Regions from separate parts of the Alitiscatomonas sp. genome, predicted to be linked through region 2. Evidence: predicted binding sites of a transcription regulator. Region 2 holds the regulator's gene; each other region holds the start of a gene.
The links. The regulator HrcA, encoded in region 2, represses chaperone genes, less so after heat shock. The targets are predictions, from matches to a motif close to TGTTAGCACTCNNNNNNNNNGAGTGCTAACA.
Positions count from the first base shown of each region.

Region 1: a site for HrcA is predicted at 1,962-1,992, ahead of WIH05_RS12510 (co-chaperone GroES). Genes of this name have one in related genera too.
Region 3: a site for HrcA is predicted at 1,492-1,522, ahead of WIH05_RS02390 (Hsp20/alpha crystallin family protein). Genes of this name have one in related genera too.

Region 1 is NZ_JAXXBR010000122.1:6,483-9,760, reverse strand. Features, by position in the region: gene groL (chaperonin GroEL) at 1-1,494, opposite strand, end outside; gene WIH05_RS12510 (co-chaperone GroES) at 1,570-1,854, opposite strand; gene WIH05_RS12505 (hypothetical protein) at 2,115-2,504, shown strand; gene WIH05_RS12500 (IclR family transcriptional regulator) at 2,501-3,271, shown strand.
Region 2 is NZ_JAXXBR010000081.1:9,708-12,985, reverse strand. Features, by position in the region: gene dnaK (molecular chaperone DnaK) at 1-269, opposite strand, end outside; gene grpE (nucleotide exchange factor GrpE) at 315-947, opposite strand; gene hrcA (heat-inducible transcriptional repressor HrcA) at 973-2,010, opposite strand; gene WIH05_RS07660 (3D domain-containing protein) at 2,336-2,944, shown strand; gene WIH05_RS07655 (glycine C-acetyltransferase) at 3,014-3,278, opposite strand, start outside.
Region 3 is NZ_JAXXBR010000042.1:24,374-27,651, forward strand. Features, by position in the region: gene WIH05_RS02385 (aldo/keto reductase) at 1-782, shown strand, start outside; gene WIH05_RS02390 (Hsp20/alpha crystallin family protein) at 893-1,342, opposite strand; gene WIH05_RS02395 (RNA methyltransferase) at 1,639-2,466, shown strand; gene WIH05_RS02400 (NUDIX hydrolase) at 2,479-3,075, shown strand; gene WIH05_RS02405 (3-oxoacyl-ACP reductase family protein) at 3,195-3,278, shown strand, end outside.

The sequences.
Region 1 (3,278 bases), on a different contig from region 2:
AACCTTTGCGGGATCCAGGATCCCTGCTTCTACCATATCAACGTACTCTTCTTTGTATGCGTCAAAGCCCATGCCTGTGGCCATCTCTTTTACCTTGTTGACGATCACGGAGCCCTCCAGGCCTGCGTTGGCAACGATATGATATAAGGGAGCCTCCAGTGCCTTTAAGATGATGTTTCCTCCAGTCTTCTCATCACCTTCCAGACCGCTTACCACAGCTGCCACCTTCTCTGCTGCATGAACGTAAGCAGATCCGCCGCCTGCGATGATGCCCTCTTCAACGGCTGCCTTTGTAGCTGCCAGGGCGTCTTCCATACGGAGCTTTGCTTCCTTCATTTCTGTCTCTGTGGCAGCGCCCACACGGATCACTGCTACGCCGCCGGAAAGCTTTGCAAGTCTCTCCTGGAGCTTTTCTCTGTCAAAGTCAGATTTTGTCTCCTCGATCTGGCCCTTGATCTGGCCGATGCGGTTGGCGATCTCTTCCTTATGGCCAAGGCCGTCAACGATGATGGTGTTCTCTTTCTGTACTTTAACGGATTTCGCACGGCCCAGCTCTTCCATGGTCGCATCCTTAAGGTCAAGACCCAGCTCCTCGGAGATCACAGTACCGCCTGTGAGGATCGCGATATCCTTTAACATTTCTTTTCTTCTGTCGCCGTAGCCCGGTGCCTTTACGCCCACTACGCTGAAGGTTCCTCTTAATTTGTTTACGATCAGAGTCGTAAGAGCCTCGCCCTCGATATCCTCAGCAATGATCAGAAGCTTTGCGCCAGTCTTCACGATCTGCTCCAGTAACGGAAGGATATCGTTGATGTTGGAGATCTTCTTGTCTGTGATCAGGATGTAGGGATCGTCCAGAACGGCTTCCATTTTCTCCATATCTGTGCACATATATGCGGAAATGTAGCCTCTGTCGAACTGCATTCCTTCTACCAGATCCAGCTCGGTCTTCATGGTCTTGGACTCTTCGATGGTGATCACGCCGTCTCCGGTCACCTTCTCCATGGCGTCTGCAACCATCTCGCCTACTTCATCGCTGGAAGCGGAGATTGCTGCGACCCTTGCGATCTGTGCCTTGCCGCTGATGGGCTGGCTCATCTCAGCGATGGCCTTCACAGCCTCGTCGGTGGCCTTCTTCATTCCTTTTCTTAAAATAATGGGGTTTGCACCTGCTGCCAGGTTCTTCATTCCCTCATTGATCATTGCCTGGGCCAGAACGGTTGCGGTGGTAGTACCGTCACCGGCAACGTCGTTGGTCTTTGTGGCAACTTCTTTTAAGATCTGTGCGCCCATGTTTTCAAAAGCGTCTTCCAGCTCGATCTCTTTTGCGATGGTCACGCCGTCGTTGGTGATCAGCGGTGTTCCGAAGGATTTATCCAGGACCACGTTTCTTCCTTTGGGCCCTAATGTCACGCGGACGGTATCAGCAAGTTTATTTACGCCAGCTTCCAGAGCTTTTCTGGCATCTACGCCATATTTAATTTCCTTAGCCATGATTCAATTACCTCCAAATTATATACTCTCCGGCCAGGCCGGAGCAGCCGCAGCCTTACGGTCTCCCGCCGCTGCTTATTCAATAACAGCAAGAATATCGTTCTGTTTTACGATGATGTATTCTGCGTCGTCCGTCTTAACCTCAGTTCCGGAGTACTTAGAGAAGATCACCTGGTCTCCAACCTTTACCTGCATGGTAACTTCTTTGCCATCCACAACTCCGCCCGGTCCAACGGCAATGACTTCTGCCTGCTGCGGTTTCTCTTTTGCCTGACCCGGAAGCACGATACCGGACTTTGTCGTTTCTTCTGCAACTAACTGTTTTAAAACAACCCTGTCAAATAATGGTACTAATTTCATTACTGACTCCTCCTTGCCATTTCTGTCTTTATGTTTTTCTATTGGTTGAAATTCCAGAACATTTCAAAATCTCTGTTCCTTTTCACAAGTAATGTTATAGCACGCATTATTAGCACTGTCAAGGGTCGAGTGCTAATTTTATGGAATTTTTTTGGGATTTTTTCATTTTCTTTACAAATATCCCTTCCTTTTTCCTGGAATATGGCTTATTATTAATCTATATCGGTTTACGTTCATGCCGGTTGAAAGGAGAATGAACTATGTCCAAGAAAAAAACAGGTCTGCTCATCGCTCTTGGGGCCGCCATCGGTGCAGCCGCCGCAGGTATTTCCTATTATTTGAAGTATAAATCTTTCAATGATGAGCTGGACAAAGATTTCCATGATTACGAAGACGAGGAAACGTCCTCTGGGGAAACAGGAAAGGGAACTTCTTCCTGTGACGCCGCCAAAGAGCGCACGTATATTACGCTGGAACCCGGAAAGTGCAAGGCCGGGGAAGAAAAAAACGCTGAGGGACCAAAAGACGCAGAACCGGCCCCTGAAACTGCTCCCCAGGAAGAACCCGCTGAGGCCGTAAAGGAAGCCGCTTCTCCGGTTCCGGCAGAATCAGCCACTGTGGAAGAAGATACGGACGGTGCCGGAAAATGATCCAGAGCCTTCTACGCTCCATTGAGATCCTGGAGGTACTGAAGGAAAGGAACCGCAGCTATTCCATTGCGGAACTGGCGGAGGCCATCGATCTGCCTCCCAGCACTGTGCACCGGATCCTCCAGACCTTCTGTGAAAAAAAATATGTGATCCGCGACGAGCGGTCACATACATACCGTCTGGGGCCTGCGCTGATCCCTCTGGGAAAGGCCGCTGCCAACGGGATCCGTTTACAGGATGCCGCCCATCCTCTCCTGTCCGCCCTTTCTGCCAGGACCGAGGAGGATTCCTATCTGGTGATCCCCGTAGGCAACAAGGGGCTTGTGATCGAAAAGGTGGACGGTCCCAACCACATAAAGGTGGTGGAGGAATTTGGCTATGAGATGTATCTCCACTGCGGAGCCATCCGCAAGGTGCTCCTGGCCTACCAGTCTCCCTCCTTTATTGAGGAATATGTGAAAAAGATCATTGAACACGACCACGCCTTCCCCCGGGTGGATGCCGGCGATCTCCGTGACGAGTTAAAAAAGATCCGTCAGTCCGGTTACGCCATCACCTATGGAGAATACGTCAACGACGCCGTGGGCATCGGAGCCCCTGTCTTCAACTCAGAGGGTGAACTGGCCGGCTCCATCGGCATCATCGCCCCCACGATCCGCTTAAACAGCGAAGAGCTTTTAAAGGTCCAGCTGGAATATGTGCAGAAATTTGCTGCTGATCTTTCCAGGGACATCGGATACTCTCCCCTGTTCAGTTCCAGGGCCTGAGTCCTTA
Region 2 (3,278 bases):
TCCTGGGGAGTATATTTCTTTCCGTCGATGTCTACCTTATAATCTGTACCCATGTGTCTCTTAATGGAGGAGATGGTGCGGTCTGCGTTGGTCACGGCCTGACGTTTTGCCGGCTCACCTACCAGTCTTTCTCCATTTTTTGTAAATGCCACGATGGACGGTGTGGTCCTGATTCCTTCTGTATTGGCGATAACGGTCGGTTTACCGCCTTCCATAACTGCTACACAGCTGTTTGTTGTACCTAAGTCAATACCAATGATCTTGCTCATAGTGATTTCCTCCTGAATTTATAAACAATGATAAATTACTTCCAGTTAGTTGGCAACCTGCACCATGCTGTGGCGTACCACAGTATCCCGGTACATATATCCCTTTAACAGCTCCGATGCCACCACATTCTCTCCCAGGGATTCGTCGTCCACATGCATCACTGCATTATGGAAATTGGGATCAAACGGCTTGCCCACAGCTTCGATGGGCTTTACGCCCATGTCGTCCAGGGTCTTCATAAGCTGCTTATATATTTTCTCCATTCCTTCGGCAAAGGGCGTTTCCTTCGCATCCTCGGGAACGGTGGCAAGGCCTCGCTCAAAATTATCCACCACAGGAAGGATCTTCTCGATCACATCCCTGGCTCCGATCTCATACATAGCGGACTTTTCTTTATCCGTCCGCTTCCTGTAATTGTCAAACTCTGCCATGGACCGCTTTAACTGATCTGTCAGCTCCTCGATCTGGGTATCTCTCGGGTCCTTCTTCTTTCCAAAAAAGCCCTTTTTCTCTTTCTTTTCTTCTTTTCCATTTTCCGGAGCAGCTTCTCCGTCTGCGCTGGCCCCTGCCGGCCCAGCCGTGTTTTCCGCTGTATTTTCAGCTCCCGCTCCGTTTTCGGGAATATTTTCTGCTTCTGCCTCTCCTGGAGCTTTCTTTTCCAGTTCCTTCTCTTCCACTTGACTCGACACCTTTCATTTCTATTTACTGCTGCTTATTAAATGTTTCATTCAGCTGGGTCACCAGAGTCCTTAGGGTCCCGACGACCTTTTCATAGTCCATCCTCTTGGGTCCGATGATCCCGATGGTTCCCCTAAGGCCGTCTCCCAGCACATAGTTGGCAGTGACCACGCTGCAGTCCTTCATGGTCTTCACCGGCGTTTCATCTCCGATATAGACCTGGATCTGGGAATCCGATGCCGACGGCGCCTGGCTTTCATCAAACAGTCCCTTTAAAAGCTCCTTCTGCTCCAGGGTACTGATCAGCTTGCTGGCATTTTCCGTATCGGAGAGCTCCGGATACTTGAAAATATTTGTAGCTCCGCTGGTATAGATCTGAAGATCCTCCGCCTGGGAGCCAATGGCCTCAGAGACCTCGTTGAGGACAAATTCCACCACCTGTCTGTGGATCCCCGCCTGCTCCTTGAGCCTTGCGATCACTCCCAGGTTGATCTCCTGGATCGTAAGCCCGTTGAGACTGTTGTTCAAAAGGATATTTAAGTTTAATATCTCTTCATTGGAAAGCTCTTCATCCAGAGTCACAAAGGAATTCCGGATGATATTTCCTTCCACCACCACCACGATCAGAAGCTTGTTGGCCTCCACTCTCGAAAGCTGGATGAACTTCAGCTTCGTCTGGTGGTAATTGGGACCGCTGACCATGGTCGCATAATTGGTATTGCTGGCCAGGATCTGGGCCATCTGCTTCAGTAAAAGCTCCACCCGGTCCACCCGCTGGATCATCATGTCCTGCATGGCGTTTACCTGGCTGTCCTTTTCCTGGATGATCTGGTCCACATAGAACCGGTATCCCTTATCAGAGGGGATCCGTCCTGCCGACGTATGGGGCTGGATAATGTATCCCAGCTCCTCCAGATCCGACATCTCGTTCCTTATGGTAGCGGAGCTCAACTTAAGACCAGAATATTTGGAGATCGTTCTGGAGCCTACTGGCTCTCCTGTCTCTAAATACGTCTGGATTATGGCTTTCAAAATCTTCTCTTTTCTTTCGTCCAGCTCCACATTTTCACCCTCTTTTTGTTTTATTAGCACTCTTTATCTATGAGTGCTAACATTTACAGTTGTTACTATATTACTTAAGTCCCCGTTTGTCAAGATATTTTTTCATTTTTCATTGCATTGATGCATTTTTATCATTTCTTCCGATGCGGGAGCCGGAACGGAGAAACCTTCTAATGAAAGGATCTGAAACAGCTGTTTCGGCAGAAACCTCCGGAAGATCCGGCTGTTTTTCTTGACATTTAACACTTTTGTAAATATAATGAAATAAATGAAATTTCTTTATGACAAATTGTAATTTTAAGTACGATCAACAGAGAGGTTGCTTATGAAGAAAAATGGATTCTGCCGCGCCGCCATGGCCGGTACTGCCCTGTTCCTTTCCATCGCCGTATTCCCCTCCCAGGCCGCCGAGACCGGGCCAGGCTTTGAAGAAGCCGTGGAGGATACATATGACGGGCCTGAAAGCCCCCTGGAGGCCGCCAGGCCTGCGGACAAAGCCATGGAAGCCGAACCAGCGAAAACGTCCGGAGGCCCCCGGAAGCCAGCAGAAGACGCCAGCGGGATGGCAGACGGCTCCCAGGAAGCTCCCTCTTCAAAGGTAACAGAGACAGAGCCGGAGGAGACCACCGTTCCCGGCAGATCCTATGGAACCTTTAAGATCTCCGCTTACTGCGGCTGTGAAGCATGCAGCGGCGGTCATCTGTACACCTATTCCGGCGCAGTTCCCAAAGAAGACCACACCATCTCTGCCGACCTGGACCAGTTCCCTCTGGGAACGAAGCTCCTCATCGACGGCATTGTCTATACAGTGGAGGATAAGGGCAGCGGCGTAGTAGAAAACCACCTGGATATCTATTTTGATACCCACAAAGAAGCCCTGGATTACGGGCTCCAGAAGGTGGAGGTATTTGAGGCAGTCGAGAAAACCCAATAGATCCATAAAAAAGGAAGGGCCCTGTCATCCAGGTTTCCCTTCCTCTTTTTTATCCTTATTTACAGATCCTTAGATCCCCATTTCAGCCTTCACTTCTGCGAAGCACTTCACTGCGAAATCCAGGTCCTCTTTTGTATGTCCCGCAGAAATCTGGGTACGTACACGGTCACGTCCCTTGGGAACTACCGGATAGCAGAAGCCTACTACGTATACGCCCTTATCTAACATACGGCGGGCAAACTCATTGGCAACCTTCGGGTCGTAGAGCATAACCGGAACGATGGGATGCTCGCCCGGAAGCAGATCAAAGCCGATCTTCTCCATCTCTTTACGG
Region 3 (3,278 bases), on a different contig from region 2:
AGGACCTGGAGACCAGCCTGACACTCCTTAAAACGGATCATGTGGACGTGTACCAGTTCCATAACCCGTCCTTCTGCCCGAGGCCGGGGGATGAAAGCGGCCTTTATGAGGCGGCCTTAAAGGCCAGGGAGCAGGGAAAGATCCGTTTCATCGGCATCACCAACCACCGGCTGGCTGTGGCTCATGAGGCCATTGACAGCGGCCTTTATGATACCCTCCAGTTCCCGTTCTGCTATCTGTGCAGCGAAAAGGATGTGGAGCTGGTGGAGGACTGTAAGAAGAACAACATCGGCTTCATCGCCATGAAGGCCCTGTCCGGCGGACTGATCACCAACTCTGCCGCCGCCTATGCCTTTGAGGACCAGTACGACAACGTGCTTCCCATCTGGGGCGTCCAGAGGGAGAATGAGCTGGATGAATTTTTAAGCTATATGGAACATCCGCCGGTGATGAACGACGAGATCCGGGCTCTCATCGAGGCGGACAGAAAACAACTGTACGGAAGCTTCTGCCGGGGCTGCGGCTACTGTATGCCGTGTCCGGTGGGGATCGAGATCAATAACTGCGCCCGGATGTCCCTGCTGCTGCGCCGTTCTCCGTCCGAAGGCCATCTGTCCCCCGAGGGCCAGGCAAAGATGATGAAGATCAAGGACTGCCTCCACTGTAACCAGTGCATGAGCAAATGTCCCTATGGCCTCAATACGCCGGAGCTTTTACAGAGGAACCTGAAGGACTATGAGGAGGTCCTGGCCGGGAAGGTCATGACTCCCACCAACTTCTAAACAGGCAGAGAGCCGGGAAAAACGCTGGGAACAGCCTTTTCCGGCTCCTGGTCATATAGAAAGAGGGCCGCTGCCAGTCTGCAGCGGCCCTCTGGGCTTTCCGCCCTTCATCATCCTTCAATGGCGATGTAATTGGGTGTTTCCACCTTCTTCTGCTCCTCCTCTTTGGGAACAGACAGGGAAAGGATCCCGTTTTCAAATCTGGCTGTGATATCCTCCTGCTTTACGTTCTCACCCACGTAGAAGCTCCGGCTCATGGCTCCGGCGTACCGTTCACGGCGGATATAGCGGCCTTCCTTATCCTTTTCGTCCTTATCCAGGCCCTTGGAGGCGCTTATGGTCAGACAGCCGTCCTTTAACTCAGCATGGATCTCATCCTTCTTAAAGCCCGGAAGATCAATGTCGATCACATACCGGCCATCCGCTTCTTTAATATCGGTCTTCATGACTCTGGAGGCGTTCTTTCCGTACAGCGGACTGCGTTTTCCAAAGAATTCATCGTTAAAGGAATCCATCATTTCATCAAATAAGTTTTCACCAAAGATACTGGGCATCAGCATAAATCATTCCTCCATTCTATATGTCAATTTACTGCTGGTCACAAATAAGTTTCTGGAACCGGAGGAGGCAGGAACCAGACCAGACATTTGAAGTCCTTTTTCTGTTTTCTATTTCGTCTCCTTTGTTCTATCTGTAATATATCACGCATTATTAGCACTGTCAAGAGGTGAGTGCTAATTATTTTGTGAAAAAAGTATGAAGTCAGCTGACCATGACGGCCCGTGATCCTTCAGGCATTTGACATCCCGCTTCCGGGACCGTATAATATTTCCATAAGAAAAGAGGAGGACCGATTATGCCAGATATAAGAGAGATCACAGATCTGTCGGCTCCGGAGCTGGACATTTATGCCAGGCTCTCTGAGGGCCAGCTGCTTCACTATTACGAACCGGATACGGGCCTTTTTATTGCTGAAAGCCCCAAGGTCATCAGCCGGGCCCTGGATGCCGGATATGAGCCGGTGTCCCTTTTAATGGAGCCGGAGCATGTGGAGGGAGAAGCCAGAGAGGTGGTCTCCCGGTGCGGCGGTATCCCCGTCTATACGGCAGAGGCCAGGATCCTTACGGAGCTTACGGGTTTTCAGCTGACCAGGGGCGTCCTCTGCGCCATGCGGCGGCGGAGGCTGCCGGATGCGGCTTCCCTCTGCGCTGGGGCCAGACGGGTGGCGGTCCTGGAAAACGTCATGAATCCCACCAATGTGGGGGCCATTTTCCGGTCTGCGGCCGCCCTGGGCATGGACGCGGTGCTCCTGACGCCGGGATGCAGCGATCCCCTGTACCGGCGGGCCGCACGGGTCAGCATGGGCACAGTGTTCCAGGTGCCCTGGACTTTTTTTGACCGGCAGCAGTGTCCGTGGCCGGAGAGGGGGATGGAGGTCTTAAGGGAGCTGGGGTTTAAGACGGCCGCCATGGCCTTAAAAAAAGATTCGGTGAGCATCGGCGATCCGGCCCTCCTGGCAGAGGAGCGGCTGGCGGTGGTGCTGGGGACCGAGGGAGACGGTCTGGCGGCGGAGACCATTGCAGACTGCGACTATACGGTGATGATCCCCATGGCCCACGGGGTGGATTCTCTCAATGTGGCGGCGGCGTCAGCCGTGGCCTTCTGGGAGCTGGGGAAAAGATAAGGAGGTGGGGCGATGACCGAAATGGAGCTGAGAGAGGAGATCCGTCGTTATGAGCCCTTCAATGAACAGGAACGGGAGGATAAGAAGGAGATCCTGCGGCAGATGGAACAGGCAGACAATATCCTGACCAGGGACAACCGGAACGCCCATATCACGGTCTCTGCATGGATCATGGACAGGGACCGGAAAAAGGTCCTGATGGCATACCACAATCTTTACCAGTCGTGGGCATGGCTTGGGGGCCATGCAGACGGGGACGCCGATCTGAAGGCGGTGGCGCTGAAGGAGATCCGGGAGGAAAGCGGGCTGGAATCCGTCCGGTTCGTGACAGAGGATATTTTCTCCCTGGAGATCCTTACGGTTGACGGCCACGAAAAACGGGGAAGCTATGTGCCGTCGCATCTGCATCTGAACGTGACCTATCTGCTGGAGGCGGACCCAGAGCTTCCGCTGCGGATCAAGGAGGACGAAAACAGTGAGATCGGGTGGATCGGTGTGGAAGAAATCGAAAGAAGATCCACGGAAAAATGGTTTGTGGAACGGATCTACTCCAAATTATGCAAGAAGGCCCAGAGCCTGAGGAATGGAAAGCTGGCGATTCCGGAATGAACGATTAAGAGGGAACGCCTGGAAAAATTTCAGCTTTGTGACAAGATCACGGAAAATTTCCAGAAAAACGGTTATGATAAGAACATAAAGAAAAACATCAACCCAGGGAGGGCGGATATATGAGATTAAAGGATAAGGTTGCTATCATAACCGGCGGAAGCCGCGGGATCGGCTTTGCCACAGCAGAAAGATTTTTACAGGAG